One region of the Paenibacillus sp. FSL L8-0638 genome, then DNA from elsewhere that is predicted to be linked to it. Evidence: predicted binding sites of a transcription regulator. Region 1 holds the regulator's gene; the other holds the start of a gene.
What was found. The regulator Rex, encoded in region 1, represses fermentation and respiration genes when NADH is low (regulators of the CRP and FNR family bind a similar motif). The targets are predictions, from matches to a motif close to TTGTGAAATATTTCACAA.
Positions count from the first base shown of each region.

Region 2: nirB (nitrite reductase large subunit NirB) is a predicted target of Rex. The motif match lies at 2,799-2,816, and genes of this name have one in related genera.

Region 1 covers NZ_CP151960.1:3,386,448-3,391,004, reverse strand. Annotated here, with positions in the region: gene dinG (ATP-dependent DNA helicase DinG) at 1-1,970, shown strand, start outside; gene MKY35_RS14880 (redox-sensing transcriptional repressor Rex) at 2,014-2,667, shown strand; gene MKY35_RS14875 (amidohydrolase) at 2,654-3,955, shown strand; gene MKY35_RS14870 (DUF5590 domain-containing protein) at 3,993-4,517, shown strand.
Region 2 covers NZ_CP151960.1:711,301-715,857, reverse strand. Annotated here, with positions in the region: gene nirD (nitrite reductase small subunit NirD) at 1-223, opposite strand, end outside; gene nirB (nitrite reductase large subunit NirB) at 263-2,692, opposite strand; gene MKY35_RS03165 (spore germination protein) at 3,093-4,557, shown strand, end outside.

The DNA.
Region 1 (4,557 bases):
TCCCATCGCTGTATCACAGTGTGAAAAAGGGACAGCGCGTTATGGTGAGTACACATACGATCAACCTGCAGGAACAATTACGCGAGCGCGACATTCCGATGCTGACCAAGGTGATTCCGTTTCCGTTCCGGGCAGCTATTTTCAAGGGTCGGGGACATTATTTGTGTCTGCGTAAGTTTGAACATAAAATAAACAGAAGAGACTTCGCTACACCGAAGGAAGATTTAATTACAGCGGCTCAGATGATCGTCTGGTTGACGTTAACAGAAACCGGTGATGATGAAGAACTGAATCTGAGCAACCGTGGAGGGGATTTCTGGGAAACAGTGGCGAGTGATTCAGAGTCCTGTCTTGGTCGTTCTTGCCCATGGTTCCGCAAATGTTATTATCATCGTGCACGCCATGAAGCAGGAATAGCGGATGTTGTTATTACGAATCATTCTAAGTTGTTCACAGACGTCAAAGCCAGTCATCAGTTGTTGCCGAGCTATGAACATCTGGTGATAGATGAAGCCCATCACCTGGAGGAAGTAGCTGGTAAACACCTAGGTATGCATATGAAATATTTCACACTCGTGCATACACTGACGCGACTGTTCAAAGACAGCAAGAATGGACAACTGCCCTCACTTCGTCAACAGTTGGCGAAATCGGGGCACGAGAAGTCGGCAGATTGGGCCTCAACCATCGATCAGCTGTATCCGCTCGTGTTAGAGGTGAAGGAAACTTGGGACCTGCTAAGCGACAAGCTGTTTGGCATGTTGCCGGAGCGAAGTGATGCGACACCGGGTGAAACAGGACAGTTTTCTTCCCGTCTCAAACCTTCGGCCAAGCCTGCAAAGTGGGATCAGGCGGGAGCTTTGGAAAATCAGCTATATGTAACGATGAGCGAAATTTTGCGCAAGGGCGACAAGCTGATGCTGGACGTCAAGGAAGAACATGACGATTATGCGGCGGATAGCCTTATTACAGATATCACGGGTCTGCTCAAGGATTTGGCGGGGATTCGAGAAAATTTGCGCTTTTTTATCCGACTCGATGATGAAACAACCGTATACTGGCTCGAGGCGAGCGGACAATTCCGTAGTAAATCATTGCAATTTTATGCGGTGCCCGTCGATGTGAGCCGCCAGTTGAAAGAAATGTTTTTTGACAAAAAAAGAAGCATTATTCTGACGTCTGCTACCTTATCGGTAGATAAGTCGTTTCAGTACATGATCGATCAGCTCGGCTTACAGGAGGCCGCAGATCAAGAGCGGCTGATGACTTCGCAGCTCCCGTCACCCTTTAATTACAGGGATCAGGTGTTGCTGGTTATTCCACGGGATTTCCCAAGTGTGAAGGGCAGTGTAGGAGATGCGCATTTTGTAGATATGCTCGTTAGCTCTGTAGGAGCGACTGCTCAGGCGACACGTGGGAGAATGCTCGTTCTGTTTACGTCCTATCGGATGCTCCGGCAAGTGTATGAGCCGCTCAAAGAGGCCTTAGCATCCAGCGAAATTACTGTGCTGGGACAAGGCGTGGACAGTGGAAGTCGCAGCAAGCTAACCCGCCGTTTTCAGGAAGCGAAAGCTTCTGTATTGCTGGGGACCAGCAGCTTCTGGGAAGGCGTCGATATTCCGGGGAAGGCTCTGACTTGTCTAGCCATTGTTCGCTTGCCGTTTCAACCGCCGAATCACCCGCTGCTGGAGGCAAAAAGCGAACTGCTCCAGCAGCAGAAGAAGAATCCATTTATGAAACTGTCTGTACCGCAAGCGGTCATTCGCTTCAAACAGGGATTTGGTCGGTTGGTACGTACAGCGAACGACCACGGGGTCGTTATCGTTTATGATACGCGTGTGATTGAATCCTATTACGGAAAGCACTTTTTGTACTCGTTACCGGGACCAAAAATGGAGCATATGCCATCGGAGCAAATGGTGCCCCGCATCGCCGAATGGCTCCAATCCGCCCCGGAGACCGAGGCATAACGGACGGACATAAGTATGTTCGTTACAATTAGGGGGAGCAAGTATGAAATCAGATAAAATTTCAGAGGCTGTCGTACGGAGGTTACCCGTATATTTACGTTATCTGAATGCACTGCACAAACGGGAGGTGGCTACGGTCTCTTCTCAAGAGCTGGGACAGAGGCTAGATTTGAACCCGGCCCAAATCCGTAAAGATCTTGCTTATTTTGGAGATTTTGGTCGGAAGGGTATCGGTTATGATGTTTCTTATCTCATTGAGAAAATACGCCATATCCTGAAAATCGACCAACAAATTAATGTAGTATTGGTCGGAGCGGGTAATCTGGGGCAAGCCCTTTCGAATTATAACGCTTATTTAAAAGACAATATGAAGATTGTAGCGGTATTTGATGCGTTTCCGGATAAGGTAGGAACCAAGATCAATACATTGGTCGTGCAACCGATGGATGAACTGGAAGCGACTGTGAAAGAAAAACACATTCGAATCGGGATTATTACCGTACCTGATTTTGAAGCACAGCACGTGGCTGACAGGCTTATTGAGAGCGGAATTGGAGCGATCCTGAACTTTGCACCGACTACTCTCAAGGCACCAGCCAACATTCGGATTCATGCCACAGACTTTACAACTGATTTGCTTAGCCTCGCTTATTATTTGGAGGACGGAAAGGAAGAAACACAATATGACAGTGAATAAATGGATGATTAAAAACGGATCTTTTGCCGTAAATGGATCAGAAGCTGGGGTAATCCATGGTTTTATGATTGTGGAGGATAGTCGTATTACTTATATTGGTGAGACCTTGCCTGCGGGTGAGGAAGAGACGGAAGCGATCGATGGTAAGGGTCTATTGTTTTTACCTGGTCTGATTAATACTCATGGTCATGCGGCGATGTCTCTACTGCGTGGGCATGGAGATGATTTGGCACTTCAAGTATGGCTTCAGGAAAAAATGTGGCCTATGGAAGCCAAGTTTACATCTACAGACGTGTACTGGGGTACGTCCTTGTCTGTGCTGGAAATGCTGAAAGGTGGAACAACAACCTTCCTCGATATGTACGATCATATGGATGAGGTGGCTCGTGTGGCTGAAGAGTCAGGTATTCGTGCAAGTCTGATGCGTGGAGCAATTGGACTATGTTCGGAGGAAGAACAGCGAATCAAGCTGGCAGAGGCCGTGACTTTTGCACGTAACTGGCACGGTAAAGCAGACGGGCGTATTACTACGATGATGTCTCCGCACGCGCCATATACATGTCCACCTGCGTTTATTGAAAAATTCGTACAAGCTGCGCATGATCTGGACTTGCCACTGCATACGCACATGTCCGAGACGATCGCCGAAGTGGAGCAAAACGTTCGCGACTACGGTTTGCGCCCGGTTGCACACTTGGATAAGCTTGGCTTTTTCTCCCGTCCTTCGCTTGTTGCCCATGGCGTTCATTTGAACGACGAAGAAATAGCTTTACTGGCAGAACGTGGTGTAGCGGTTTCGCACAATCCTGGCAGCAACTTGAAGCTGGCAAGTGGTGTGGCAAGAGTGCCTGAATTGCTGCGTGCAGGGGTTACGGTTTCTCTCGGAACGGATGGTCCTGCCAGCAATAATAACCTGGATATGTTCGAGGAAATGCGTCTGGCAGCACTTATTCACAAGGGTGTATCCGGTGACCCTACGGCAGTTCCTGCAAGTGAAGCGTTGCGTCTGGCAACAGAATACGGTGCAAAGTCGATTGGTTTAAAAGAAGTAGGAGCGTTGGCAGCAGGCAACAAGGCTGACTTTATCGCGCTGGATCTGAATCAGGCACATTTCTTGCCGCGTACAGATCTTATTTCCCATGCGGTATACTCTGCAAGCGCCAAGGACGTGGCTCATGTGTGGGTAGACGGTCGTCAGGTTGTGAAAAACGGCGAATGCCTGACTATGGACGAGGAACGTATCAAACATGAGGCACAAGCCGCCTTTGAAGGGCTGCTGTCGCGCTAATTCAGGTGTCACATCCCCTTAGAGAGGAAGCACGGGTTTGAAAAATAAGAAAAAATGGATAGCGGTCGCCATTTTGGCCGTGATACTGATCCTGGTCAGCATTTTCTGGTATTATTCCTATGTTACTCAAGACCAGGTGGCTGAGAAAAATGCCGCTATCATTAAGGCCAAGCAATCAGGTGGCCTGGTTAGCACGACTCAAACATGGAAGTCTGTATGGGATCAGGTTTATTGGGTGGTTCAAGGGAAAAATGCACAGAATGAAAATATAATGGTATGGGTTCCTTTTCAAAAAGTGGAGGGACAACCTAACGTACCTGCCGCAGATAATAGCGGTGTTCATACCGAGCTGCTGAAGAACGGAGTCGACGAGCAAAAAATGACGTCGCTAATTCAGCAGCAGCTTCCAGGTGTAAAAATTGTAAGCCTCCAGCCGAGTGTGTTCAATGGCGAATATGTGTGGCAGCTGTTTTACGATGATGGAAGCCATCATTACTATGCCTTTTACCGTTTTTTAGATGGGGGAGCGACGGGGGTAAAGTATACTTTGCCCAATAACTGAGCTGGTTGAGGATCAGCAGATGTGGAATGAATGACTAGTA
Region 2 (4,557 bases), 2.7 Mb from region 1:
TTTTCCAGTCATATAAAGGATCATAAATATAATGACCAGATACTATCGCCTCTGTAAGAGGACCTCTTTTGGGATGAGGATTGATATTTTCAACGGCATAAAGCTCATTCTCCGAAGTGCGAAAAACAGCAATTTCGACACCTTTGATGTGGATGGTACGTCCTATTCTGATCGGGAAATCCTTACTGTGACCGACGACAAGCCATTCGGCATTTTTGATCATTTGCTTGATTGCTCCCTTCCTCAGGCATTTTAGATACAATTACACAATAGACGGGGTGACAACCTCGAATAAATTCTTGCGTGAATCCTCATCATTGATGATCTTTTTCCAAGGGTCTTCGACCTGTTGCAGTGCAAATTCGATACGTTCTACTAAAGCTTGGCGATTAGCTGTATCATGAACGACTGCTTTCTGAATCTCTTCCAGACCGATCCGTTCCACCCACTCCGAAGTACGTTCCAGGTATTGCCCTGTTTCCCGGTAGAATTGCATTACGCTGCCTACAATATCAATCAGCTCGGCGTCGGTTTTCACTTTACAGAGTGAATCAGCCAACCGTGCTTTAATACCGCCATTACCACCGATAAAGATCTCCCAGCCTCCATCATTACCTACGATTCCGATATCTTTGGTACATGATTCTGCACAGTTGCGTGGACATCCATTAACCGCTAATTTGAATTTTGCCGGGAAATCCAGTCGTTCGAATTTCCGTTCCAACACTTCTCCCATTCCCATCGAGTCCTGTGTGCCAAACCGACAAAATTGCGATCCAACACAGGTTTTAACCGTACGAAGTGACTTTGCGTAGGCATATCCCGACGGCATATCGAGTTCTTCCCATACTTTAGGCAGATCCTCTTTACGGACACCGATCAAATCAAGCCGCTGCCCTCCTGTTACTTTAACGACCTTAACGTTGTATTTAAGAGAAACATCAGCTATCTTCTTCAAATCTTCTGGGGTCGTTACACCGCCGTACATTCTAGGAACAACTGTAAACGTTCCATCCTTTTGAATGTTCGCGTGCAATCGCTCATTTACAAACCGGGAATCTCCCTCATTTTCATAGGTATCCGGGTTAATCATTCCCAGATAGTAATTCAGCGCCGGACGGCATTTGGAGCATCCTTCATCATTATGCCAACCGAGTACATTCATCACTTCACGCGTAGTTGTCAGCCCTTTGGTTTTGATCGCTTCCACAATCTCGTCCCGGCTCAATGTTGTGCAGCCGCATATTCCTTGCTTGGCTGACGTCTTGAAGCTGTCTCCAAGAACATATTGTAGAATCTGCTCCACTACCGGCTTACATCCTCCACAGGAGCGCGTTGCTCCGGTACATGCTTTAATTTCATCGACTGTAGTCAATCCATTGTCATTAATTGCATCCACAATCGCCTTTTTAGTTACACCGTTACAGCCACACACAATTTCATCATCGGCCATCGTTTCAGCGGATGATGTTTTCGCCCCGTGATTGCTGCATCCAGTACCCATGAGCTGTCCATATATTTCATCTGTCATCAACGTTTGCTGACGCACATATTTCTGCAGGCTAGCAGATTCACTCACATCGCCAAACAGTACAGTTCCAACAATCTTATTTTCACGAAGCAGCACTTTTTTGTAGGTGCGCTTCCACTCATCCTTCGCCACAATCACCGTATGTTCAGGCTGGGTGATGAATTCGCCAGCTGAGAAAACATCCACCCCTGAAATTTTGAGCTTGGTGGAGACCACCGATCCCATATAACCTTCAGTTTCCGCGCCTGCCAAATGTTTGGCAATGACACTTCCCTGCTCAAACAGCGGAGCTACCAGACCATAACAGATTCCGCGGTGTTCAACACATTCCCCTACAGCATATACATTCGGCACAGAGGTTCTCATCAAATCATCGACTACAATACCACGGTTCGTTTCCATACCACTTTGCACAGCTACCTGAATATTAGGCTTGATCCCAACCGCCATAACGACCAAATCCGCTTCCAGCTCGCTTCCGTCTGAAAACCGCAGTCCTTGTACCCGATCTTGACCGTACACCTCCGAAGTTTGCATTTGCATAGCAAACTTGATTCCCTGGCGTTCCAGTTCTGCTTTTAGCATCGCAGAGGCTTCCCGGTCTAGCTGACGTTCCATCAAATCTTCCATTAAATGAACGACCGTAACATCCATCCCCAGATTGACCAGGCCTTTAGCTGCCTCCAGCCCCAACAGACCTCCACCAATGACAGCGGCCTTTTTATAGGTCTTCGCCGCTTCCAGCATTGCCGAGCAATCGGCGATATCTCGGAAACCAATAACTCCCGGTAATTCTTTACCCGGAATAGGCAGAATAAACGATTGTGAACCAGTAGCCACCAAAGCCACATCGTAATCAATTTCCAGTCCGTCTTCGGTGAGAATCTTCTTGTTCTCACCGTCGATGCTTTTCACCATTTTTCCTGTATATAAAGTAATCCCTTGATCCGCATACCATTGCAAATCGTTCAGTATGATATCATCTATTGTTTTACTACCTTCCAACACATAAGAGAGCATGATCCTGTTATAGTTCGGATGCGGCTCACTTCCTAGGACTGTAATTTCATATTTATCTGTTAATTTTAAAATTTGTTCGACCGTATTGATACCAGCCATCCCGTTCCCTATAACCACAAGCTTCTTTTTACTGTTTATCATATACCGGTTCCTCCATTCATTCGACGCTACTTCCTATCCGACGACATCTCTACGTTTCTAATGAATATTGTTTATGCTTCTATTTTAATATAGCAGATAGAGCTATATGTGATTATAATCACAATGTGGTTCGCATTAAGAATGTTTAGGGATTTCCCTATTCCGTTTCAAGGGGTTTTGCACCATTCTCCACGCTGACTCTCAGTGCTAGATAGCCCTAAAACAAAAACAGAAGTGTTTGGTGTGAGATCTGCCGTAATGATTAGATTTAAAAATAGTGTAGTTCATTTGCTCTGGTCATCGAACGAATCTTTCCAGTTCATGTGTAAATACAACCTTTATAAGGAATACTTTAGGGACAACTTGTATCTTAGAATTGAATCGTTTGGAGGTGGTCATCTTGTGGTCTAAAATAATTTCTTATATTCCGAGCTGGAGTATACTCTTTCAAGCAGGCCTCGCGTTGATTATTCCTTTAGGGATTTATTATATAAACACCTCAATTTATTCGTTTGTCGGTAGTAAGGGAGCGAAATCCAAATATTCTTCCGGTCGGCCGCTCTCCGATGAAAATAACGAAGGGCACATTGATCAACAGAATAAACCAAACTCTGAAATTACAGGGAATTACGATTCCGATTTAAATTCGATCCGAGAGTCTATAGGCGGAAATAGTGATGTGCATTTTCGTGAGTTTATGTTAAAAAAATTTCATGCTCGGTCCGTATTAGTCTTCATAGAAGGTATGCAGGATGAAAAGCTTATGAGCAATCAGGTATTGGAGGTCTTGATGTTTGAGGGCCAGCAGGACCAACAGGAACAGCCGGAAAGTATAAGTAACTCTTTTATAAAAGATAGCTTGATGCCACTTACGCAAATTAGTGAAGTTACCAGTATGGAGGAACTGCACGAGTTCATCCTTTTAGGTCATACCGCCTTATTAATTGAAGGAATGAAGGAAGCACTACTGGTAGGCTCGCCTAATGGCGCCATTCGCTCCGTTAATGAGCCAACCTCTGAAGCACTACTTCGGGGTCCCAGAATCGGTTTTACGGAAGTATTAAGTGAAAATACTTCGATGCTTCGACGCCAGGGCTTAAATAAAAGTCTGGAAATGAAGAAATTTCAAGTGGGAAGCCGAATCAAAAAGGATCTGGTTGTCGCGTACATCAAGGATATTGTGAATCCGGATCTTCTTGAAGAAGTAAACCGCAGAATATCAAAAATAGATATGGATTTTTTGGCTGAATCCGGTTATGTGGAGCAACTCATTGAAGACAATTACTTAAGTCCGTTCCAGCAGGTTCACAACACAGAGCGACCCGACCGTGTCATTAATGCATTACTGGAAGGAAGAATAGCCATTCTTCTGGACGGGACTCCCTTTGCACTTATTGTCCCGGTGACCTTCAGTATGCTGCTTCAATCTCCCGAGGATTATTATGAACGCTGGATTCCAGGTTCACTTTTACGTTTGCTGAGATTTTTTGGAGCTTTCATAGCGCTGATGGGCCCTGCTTTGTATATCTCTTTTATTTCGTTTCATCCCGGTTTGATTCCGACCAAGCTGGTCATTAGCATCATTCAGACCCGTCAAGGCGTCCCTTTTCCTTCCGTCATTGAAGTCATGATTCTGGAAATTTCGATCGAAATCCTGCGGGAAGCCGGCATCCGATTGCCCAAACCCATTGGTCCTGCAATGGGCATTGTGGGAGGCTTGGTCATCGGCGACGCTGCTGTAAATGCGGGCATCGTCAGCCCCTTCCTGGTGATTGTGGTTGCGGTTACTGCCATTTCTTCGTTTTCGATACCGACATACAGTGCGGGCATTACCTTGCGTCTTTTGCGTTTTGTTGGAATGCTCT